Regions from separate parts of the Citrobacter amalonaticus genome, predicted to be linked through region 1. Evidence: predicted binding sites of a transcription regulator. Region 1 holds the regulator's gene; each other region holds the start of a gene.
The links. Region 1 encodes PurR, which represses purine synthesis genes. Its sites were predicted from a motif close to CANGCAAACGTTTGCNTG; they were not measured.
Positions count from the first base shown of each region.

Region 1 (3,287 bases):
TGAGCCACACGCATGACGCGCATTTGTAACGGTGGGACGACCGCAAAGGTCGCTGCCCCCCAGACCACCATGCTGACCGCCGCGCCCAGTTCATTCTGAGCCAGGAATGGGATCGCCAGCATAATCACCATCAGCAGCAGCAAAAATCCCTTCAGCGTGCCGTTAACCGAGCGATCGGCCAGTTTTCCGCCAAGGTAGTTGCCAATGGAGAAACCCACACCGATCAGAACCAGCATCCCGGTCACAAAAGCCGGCGTCGCATGGGTGATGCTTTGCAGAACAGGTGAAATATAGGTATAGAGCGTGAACATGGCGCCCGCCCCCAGTACGGTGGTCAGCAGCGCCGAGAGCACCTGAGGACGCATCAGCACCGCCAGCTCTTTTTTCACTTCCGGACGCGCCCCGGCACCGCCTTTTGGCAATGAGAAGAAGAGACTCAGCATCGAGATAACGCCCAGCCCCGCCGTCGCCATGAACGACATCCGCCAGCCGATGGTTTCACCCAGCCAGGTCGCCGCCGGCACACCGCCGATATTGGCGATGGTCAGCCCCATAAACATAGTGGCAACGGCGCTCGCCTGTTTGTGCTTCGGCACCACGCTTGCCGCCACCACCGAACCCAGGCCAAAGAATGCGCCGTGGTTAAGGCTGGTTAAAATACGTGACAACATCAGCGTGGTGTAATCCGGCGAAATCGCCGAGAGCACGTTACCGAGCGTAAAAATAGCCATCAGAAAAATGAGCGCATTACGGCGTCCGCGATGTGACAGCAACAGCGTCATCAGCGGCGCGCCGACCATCACGCCTACCGCATAAGCGCTAATCAGCATACCTGCCGCAGGGATGGACACATCAACGCCACGCGCGATGACGGGCAGCAGACCCATTGGCGAGAATTCGGTGGTACCGATGCCGAACGCGCCGATGGCCAGCGCCAGTAACGGATAATTAATTTTCATGCAGTGATGACTCCGGCTCTTCGCGACAGGGCGCGATGCTTAACTAAGAGTCAAAAGCATGACATCAATCACAAAAAAAGAGAAGTTAACAAAAATACAAAAGACTTTTGCAGATTCAATAACAATATGACAGGAGGTTCGAGGGAGCAGGAACTCCCCCGAGGGGGATCAGTGCAGTGCCGCCGTCAGGCCGCCCGCAACGATTAAAGCCAGAACAATAAACGTGGTCACTAATGAAAATTTCAGATCGGTGCTCATCAACTTTTCTCCTTTTTATTCCCACACAAAAAGTGATATAGCGCATTTTTACACACTTGAGTGTAAAAATCTCCCACGATTTAGAGTGATATGTGCTTTTAATACTTCCCCTTTTCGTAAAGATCAGACAAAATTCGACGCTTACTTGATTAGCGTACCGGCCATTGACCCCTTCCTGACGTTCCGTGTCGTTTCCCGGCGTGCCGCAGCCCTGATGTTGGGCACAGGATGAGTAAAGGCAAACGTTTACTTAGCGTAATTTAATGTTCAGGTTGGGTCTGGAGTGAGATTTAATGGCAACAATTAAAGATGTAGCGAAGCGCGCAAACGTTTCCACTACAACCGTGTCACACGTAATTAACAAAACGCGTTTCGTCGCTGAAGAAACACGCAATGCAGTGTGGGCGGCAATCAAAGAATTGCACTATTCCCCCAGCGCGGTTGCCCGCAGCCTGAAAGTCAACCATACCAAGTCTATCGGTTTGCTGGCGACGAGCAGCGAAGCCCCCTATTTTGCCGAAATTATTGAAGCGGTTGAGAAGAACTGCTTCCAGAAGGGCTATACCCTGATCCTCGGTAACGTCTGGAACAACCTGGAAAAACAGCGTGCCTATCTGTCCATGATGGCGCAAAAACGCGTTGATGGCCTGCTGGTAATGTGTTCCGAATACCCCGATCCCCTGCTCTCAATGCTGGAAGAATATCGTCATATCCCGATGGTGGTGATGGACTGGGGCGAAGCCAAAGCCGACTTCACCGATACGGTGATTGATAACGCCTTTGAAGGCGGTTATATGGCAGGCCGTTACCTCGTTGAGCGCGGACATCGCGAAATTGGCGTGATCCCAGGACTGATGGAGCGTAACACTGGCGCAGGCCGTCTGGCCGGTTTTATGAAGGCGATGGATGAAGCGCTGATTAAAGTGCCTGAAAACTGGATTGTACAAGGCGACTTCGAGCCGGAATCCGGCTACCGCGCTATGCAGCAAATTCTGTCGCAGGCGCATCGCCCGACGGCGGTCTTCTGTGGCGGCGATATCATGGCGATGGGCGCCCTGTGCGCCGCCGATGAGATGGGTCTGCGCGTCCCGCAGGACGTGTCGCTGATAGGCTACGACAACGTGCGCAACGCCCGTTTCTTTACGCCGGCGTTGACCACTATCCACCAGCCAAAAGATTCGCTGGGTGAGACGGCCTTTAATATGTTGCTGGACCGCATCGTCAATAAACGCGAAGAGTCGCAGTCTATTGAAGTCCACCCGCGCCTGGTGGAGCGCCGCTCCGTTGCGGATGGCCCGTTCCGCGACTACCGTCGTTAAGCCTCTTCTGCGGGAGTCTCATCTGGCTCCCGCAACCACTCTTTGTTCAGCGTTTCACTGTCTCCCAGATAATCCAGCAGCCAGATCAGCGCAGGTGACATATCATTCTGCTGCCAGGTCAGGCAACAGGCCGCATCCGGGAACGGGTTCTCCAGATTTAACACGACCCACTGCCCCTTGTTAAGATACGGCTTGGCGAAATGCGTCGGTACCATGCCGACACAGAGTCCGGCGCTAATACAGGTCGCGGAGGAATCCCAGTCCGGCACCACCACCCGCTTCTGGTTGTCCAGCAGCCAGGTCACGCGCTTCGGCAGAGTGCGGGACGTATCTTCCAGCACCAGCGACGGCCAGTTGCGCAACGTGTCATCGCTTAACGGCCCGCTCATAGCGGCCAGCGGATGCGTACTGGCAACGACGCAACACCAGCTCAGCTTACCCATATCGCGGAACGTGTATCGTCCTCCCACCGGGATCGCCTGGGTTGCCCCGATGGCGAGTTCGACCCGGCCATCTGACAGCGCGTCCCAGACGCCATTAAACACCTCTTGAAAGACCAGTAGCTCCACGTCATCAAAGTGGCGGTAGAAATCGACGATCAATTGCCGCGTGCGTTCCGGTCGCACGATATTGTCCACCGCGATGGGAAGTTGCCCACGCCAGCCGTTGGCGATCTGCTGACACTGCTGGCGCGTGATCTGCATTTTTTTGATGACAGAGCGGCCTTCTTTCAAAAACCAGGCGCCCGCCG
Region 1 covers NZ_CP014015.2:4,178,994-4,182,280, reverse strand. Annotated here, with positions in the region: gene AL479_RS20330 (MFS transporter) at 1-959, opposite strand, end outside; gene AL479_RS20320 (YnhF family membrane protein) at 1,128-1,217, opposite strand; gene purR (HTH-type transcriptional repressor PurR) at 1,511-2,536, shown strand; gene punR (DNA-binding transcriptional activator PunR) at 2,533-3,287, opposite strand, start outside.

Region 2 (3,287 bases), 1.2 Mb from region 1:
TTCAATCAGCACGCGAATACCGGATGCCCCGATCACCCCGTACAGCAGCAATGACACCCCACCCATCACCGGCAGCGGAATGATCTGAATCGCCGCCGCCAGTTTACCGACGCAGGAGAGCAGAATAGCGAAAATCGCCGCGCCGCCGATCACCCAGGTACTGTAAACACGCGTGATTGCCATTACGCCAATGTTCTCACCGTAGGTGGTGTTCGGCGTGGAGCCAAAGAAGCCGGAAATCACCGTCGACAGACCGTTAGCAAACATTGAGCGATGCAGACCCGGATCGCGAACCAGATCTTTTTTGACGATGTTCGCCGTCACCACCAGGTGACCGACGTGTTCGGCAATCACCACCAGCGCCGCAGGCAGAATGGTCAGAATGGCGAACCACTCAAAACGAGGGGTGTAGAAGGTCGGCAGCGCAAACCAGTGCGCCTCGGCAATCGGTGTGGTATCAACCACGCCCATCGCAAATGACAGTGCATAACCTGCCAGTACCCCAATCAGGATCGGGATAATCGCAAGGAAACCACGGAACAGCACCGAGCCAAATACGGTCACCGCCAGCGTCACCATCGAGATAATGATGGTTTTCGAATCCGCAGATTGTCCTTCCGCAGGCAGCAATCCGGCCATACCGGCGGCAACGCCTGCCAGTTCAAGACCGATGACGGCAACGATTGCGCCCATTGCCGCAGGAGGAAACATCACGTCCAGCCAGCCGGTACCGGCTTTCTTAACAATGAACGAAACCAGGCAGAACAGCACGCCACACATGATGAAGCCGCCCAGCGCCACTTCGTATCCCAACGGCAGCAGCAGCAGAACCGGTGAGATAAAGGCGAAGCTTGAACCTAAATAGGCAGGGATTTTTCCTTTACAGATAAAGAGATACAGCAACGTCCCGATCCCGTTGAACAACAGAACGGTAGCCGGGTTGATATGAAACAGAACTGGCACCAGCACGGTTGCGCCAAACATGGCGAACAGGTGTTGCAAACTAAGCGGGATTGTCTGTAAAAGCGGCGGTCTTTCACTCACCCCGATAGCACGGCGCGTCATAGTGTTTTCCTCTGAGTGTGTTTGTTATGAGTCGTTGAGTTGTTTTATTCAAAAAAAAGCCGACTCTTAAAGTCGGCTATTTATTAGTTATTCACTTACTTAGTACCAAAAATCTTATCGCCGGCATCACCAAGCCCCGGAATAATGTATCCGTGCTCGTTCAGGCCCTGGTCGATCGATGCGGTGTACAGTTCCACATCCGGATGCGCTTTTTCCAGCGCGGCGATGCCTTCCGGCGCCGCCACCAGCACCAGCACTTTGATGCTGCTGCAGCCCGCTTTTTTCAGCAGATCGATGGTGGCGATAACGGAACCCCCGGTCGCCAGCATAGGGTCGACGATCAGCGCCATGCGCTCGTCGATATGAGAAACCAGTTTCTGGAAATACGGAACCGGCTCCAGCGTCTCTTCGTTACGGTACATGCCGACTACACTGATACGCGCGCTCGGTACGTTTTCCAGCACGCCGTCCATCATCCCCAAACCTGCACGCAGGATAGGCACGACGGTAATTTTTTTGCCTTTGATTTGATCCACTTCGACCGGACCATTCCAGCCTTCAATGGTCACTTTTTCAGTTTCCAGGCCCGCAGTCGCTTCGTAGGTCAGCAGACTGCCTACTTCCGAGGCGAGTTCACGAAAGCGTTTGGTGCTGATATCGTTCTCACGCATCAGACCCAGCTTGTGTTTGACGAGTGGGTGTTTGACTTCCACGATCTTCATACTCTTCTCCTTTCCTCAGACGAGTGGCAACCACAAAAAAAATCGCCGGATTATACCGCTTTTCCTCTCTGGCGCAACATAACGTATGCATGACCTGGATCAAGCAAAGTGGTATACGTTTGGGTGATGAGTATAAAACATGCCCCGCATTCCGTGCGGGGCCGAGTATCAAGTGGCTGAAATCAGAGGGATTCACCGTTACTTTTTATCACCTGCTGATACCAGGCGAAAGATTTCTTACGGCTGCGCGCCAGCGTCCCACTACCGTCATTATTTTTATCAACGTAGATAAACCCGTAGCGCTTTTTCATCTCTCCCGTTCCCGCAGAGACCAGATCGATACATCCCCACGGCGTGTACCCCATGAGATCCACGCCATCTTCTTCCACCGCTTTTTTCATTTCACGAAGATGCGCCGCCATATACTCGATACGATAGCTGTCATCCACGGTGCCGTCAGGCAGTTGAACATCAATCGCACCAAACCCGTTTTCAACGATAAACAACGGCAACTGGTAGTGATCCCAGAACCAGTTTAGCGAATAGCGCAGTCCCACCGGATCAATCTGCCAGCCCCAGTCCGATTTCTGTACGTAGGGATTGGAGACCAGGCTTTTGCTCTCGTCATAATCGAGCTGCGGATTATCGTCTGTCGCTTTGGTGACAAACGACATGTAATAGCTAAAACCGATGTAATCCACGCAGCCTTCGGACAGAGCAATGCGGTCTTCCTCCGTAATATCGAGGTCAAACTCGCGGCGCGCAAAATAGTTGAGAATATGCTGCGGATATTTCCCCCGTACATGCACGTCGGTAAACCAGTAGCGACGATGCATGGCGTTCATCGCCATCATCATGTCGTCTGGTGCACAGGTCAGCGGGTAGATAGGACACATGGCGATCATGCAGCCGATCTGCAACGTCGGGTTAATTTCTCGTGCCGCCTTCACCGCCAGCGCACTGGCCACCAGTTCGTAATGCGCCGCCTGGTACATTACCGGCTCACGATCTTCACCTGGCTGATACTTCAGGCCGGAGTTAGTGAACGGCGCAAAATCCTCATGATAATTTGCCTGGTTGTTGATCTCATTGAAGGTCATCCAGTACTTCACTTTGTGCTGATAGCGGGTAAAGACTACTTTTGCAAAGCGGACAAAAAAGTCGATCAGCTTGCGGTTGCGCCAGCCGCCATACTCCGTCACCAGATGGTAGGGCATCTCGAAATGCGACAGAGTAATCACCGGTTCAATGCCGTATTTCAGACATTCATCAAACAGATTGTCGTAAAATTGCAGTCCCGCCTCGTTTGGCTGCGTTTCATCCCCGCGCGGGAAAATACGCGTCCAGGCGATGGAGGTACGAAAACATTTAAAGCCCATTTCTGCAAACAACCTGATGTCTTCTTTGTAGCGATGATAGAAATCGATCGCCTCGTGGTTAGGGTAGTTTTTCCCGGGCAGCACGCCATCAGTAATTTCTCGCGCAACGCCGTGAGCGCCC
Region 2 covers NZ_CP014015.2:516,617-519,903, forward strand. Annotated here, with positions in the region: gene uraA (uracil permease) at 1-1,065, opposite strand, end outside; gene upp (uracil phosphoribosyltransferase) at 1,161-1,787, opposite strand; gene AL479_RS02570 (6-phospho-beta-glucosidase) at 1,970-3,287, opposite strand, start outside.
Region 2: the regulator PurR is predicted to act here: its motif matches at 1,896-1,913, upstream of upp (uracil phosphoribosyltransferase).

Region 3 (3,287 bases), 1.3 Mb from region 1:
CAGCATCCGCAATGGTGATGTCAGCACGATTCAGTGCCTCACCTTTCGCCTTCAGCGTCTGAACGTCGCGGGTCATCTTCGGCGTTTTACCGAGCAGCACGTCAAGCGGCAGATCGATAGGCTGGTTGTCGAAGTGGCGATCGTTTAGCGACAGATGCTGTTTTTCGGTTGCCTCACCAATCACCGCATACGGCGCGCGCTCGCGCTTACACAGCTCGTCGAACAGCGGCAGTTGATCCGCCGCCACGGCCAGCACGTAACGTTCCTGGGACTCGTTACACCAGATTTCCAGCGGGCTCATACCCGGCTCATCGCTGAGGATGTCACGCAGTTCGAATTTACCGCCGCGTCCGCCGTCGCTAACCAGTTCTGGCATCGCGTTCGACAGACCACCGGCGCCAACGTCGTGGATAAACAGGATCGGGTTGGCGTCACCCAACTGCCAGCAGCGGTCGATCACTTCCTGGCAGCGGCGTTCCATCTCCGGGTTATCACGCTGTACCGAGGCGAAATCAAGATCCGCGTCAGACTGGCCGGAAGCCATCGAGGAAGCCGCGCCGCCGCCCAGGCCGATATTCATCGCCGGACCGCCGAGAACGATCAGTTTCGCCCCGACGACGATCTCGCCTTTCTGCACGTGATCGGCACGGATGTTACCAATCCCGCCCGCCAGCATGATCGGCTTGTGATAGCCGCGCAGTTCTTCGCCGTTATGGCTGGTCACTTTTTCTTCGTAAGTACGGAAATAGCCGTTCAGCGCCGGACGACCAAATTCATTGTTAAACGCCGCGCCGCCCAGCGGGCCTTCGGTCATGATATCCAGCGCGGTCACAATACGCTCCGGCTTGCCGAAGTCTTCCTCCCACGGCTGCTCAAAGCCCGGAATGCGCAGGTTAGAAACGGAGAAGCCTACCAGACCCGCTTTTGGCTTCGCGCCGCGTCCGGTAGCCCCTTCATCACGGATTTCACCGCCGGAACCGGTCGCCGCACCCGGCCACGGAGAGATCGCCGTCGGGTGGTTATGGGTTTCCACTTTCATCAGGATGTGCGCCGGCTCCTGGTGGAAGTCATAGCGACCGGTCGCGTGGTCGGCAAAGTAACGCCCCACTTCAGACCCTTCCATCACGGCCGCGTTGTCTTTATAAGCGGAAAGCACATGATCCGGCGTGGTTTCAAAGGTGTTTTTGATCATCTTGAACAGTGACTTCGGCTGTTGCTTGCCATCGATGATCCAGTCGGCGTTGAAAATCTTGTGGCGGCAGTGCTCAGAGTTCGCCTGCGCAAACATGTAGAGTTCGATATCGTTCGGGTTGCGCCCCAGTCGGGTAAACGCATCCTGCAGGTAATCAATTTCGTCATCCGCCAGCGCCAGACCGAGACGCAGGTTAGCGTCAATCAGCGCCTGACGGCCTTCACCCAGCAGGTCAACGCTTGCAACCGGCGCTGGCTGATGGTGAGCAAACAGTTTTTCCGCGTCAGTTAATGAAGAAAACACCGTTTCCATCATCCGATCGTGCAGCTCGGCGGCAACCCACTGCCACTGCTCAGCGCTCAGCGTGGAGGCTTCAACGTAATAAGCGACGCCGCGTTCCAGACGGTCAATCTGTTGCAGACCGCAGTTATGGGCGATATCTGTCGCTTTGGAAGACCAGGGGGAGATGGTGCCAGGGCGAGGCATCACCAGTAGCAGTTTCCCTTCCGGGGTGTGGCTGCTCAGGCTGGGACCGTATTTCAGCAGACGGGCAAGCTGCGCGTGCTCATCCTCGTTCAACGGCGCGTTCAGGTCAGCGAAATGGACGTACTCGGCGTAAATGTTGCTTACCTGGAGGTTGGCAGCCTGAAAACGTGCCAGCAGTTTGTTAATACGGAATGCGGACAGTGCAGGCGAACCACGCAGAATTTCCATCATAAGTCTCTCGTCTTCTAAGCTTTCGGTGTGCCCAAGTGGGGAAACGGGCGTCATTATAAAGAATCTGAGCCGCCGACGAAACCGTTTGCGTCGAAATAAAATCACCCCACGTTGTTGTCATACGATGCTACCGATTGCTCTAATTAGTTGCCAACTGGCGCAAGTTTAAGCAAAATGCCGCTCATTGATGAATACTCCTGGTCTTTCTATTCCTTTTCCCATCCTGAGGCAACGCACGGTTCAGAGAATTAACTAATTGAAAAAATTAAAGATTAATTATCTGTTCATCGGCATATTGACGCTGCTGCTGGCTGCGGCCCTCTGGCCCTCTATCCCCTGGTTCGGTAAAGCCGATAATCGTATCGCCGCGATCCAGTCGCGGGGAGAGTTGCGCGTGAGCACGATTGAGTCACCGCTCACCTGGGCGAAACTCGACGGTAAGCCGTACGGGCTCGATTACGAGCTGGCTCAGCAGTTCGCCAGTTATCTGGGCGTAAAGCTGAAGATTACCGTCCGCCAGAACATCAGCCAGCTGTTTGACGATCTGGATAATGGTGACGCCGACCTGCTGGCGGCCGGGCTGGTCTACAACAGTGAACGAGTGAAAAATTATCAGCCGGGACCGACCTACTATTCGGTGTCCCAGCAACTGGTCTACAAAGTGGGCCAGTATCGTCCCCGTACATTGGGCAGCGTGACGGAAAGTCAGCTCACTATCACCCCGGGGCATGTGGTGGCGAACGATCTACAAACCCTGAAACAGACAAAATACCCTGAGCTGAGCTGGCGGATCGATGAAAAAAAAGGCTCAACGGAACTGCTTGATGCGGTGATTGCCGGACAGCTGGATTACACCATTGCCGACTCTGTCGCCATCAGCCTTTATCAGCGCGTTCACCCCGAACTGGCCGTGGCGCTGGATATCACCGACGAACAGCCGGTGACCTGGTTTAGTCCGCTGGATGATGACAACACGCTGTCTGCCGCCCTGCTCGATTTCTTCAACGGTATGAATGAGGACGGCTCCCTGGCGCGTCTCGAAGAAAAGTATCTGGGGCACGGCGATGATTTTGACTATGTCGATACCCGCACCTTTCTGCGCGCGGTTGATGCCATGCTCCCCGACCTGAAACCACTGTTTGAAAAACACGCCCAGGAGATTGACTGGCAGCTGCTTGCGGCGATCTCCTGGCAGGAATCGCACTGGGATCCGCAGGCCACATCGCCAACCGGCGTGCGTGGCATGATGATGCTCACCAAAAACACCGCGCAAAGTCTCGGTCTGACCGACAGAACCGATCCTGAACAGAGCATCAGCGGTGGAGCACGCTATTTACAGGACATGATGAGTAAAGTACCGGACACTGTGCCCGAGAAC
Region 3 covers NZ_CP014015.2:594,066-597,352, forward strand. Annotated here, with positions in the region: gene purL (phosphoribosylformylglycinamidine synthase) at 1-1,909, opposite strand, end outside; gene mltF (membrane-bound lytic murein transglycosylase MltF) at 2,166-3,287, shown strand, end outside.
Region 3: the regulator PurR is predicted to act here: its motif matches at 1,984-2,001, upstream of purL (phosphoribosylformylglycinamidine synthase).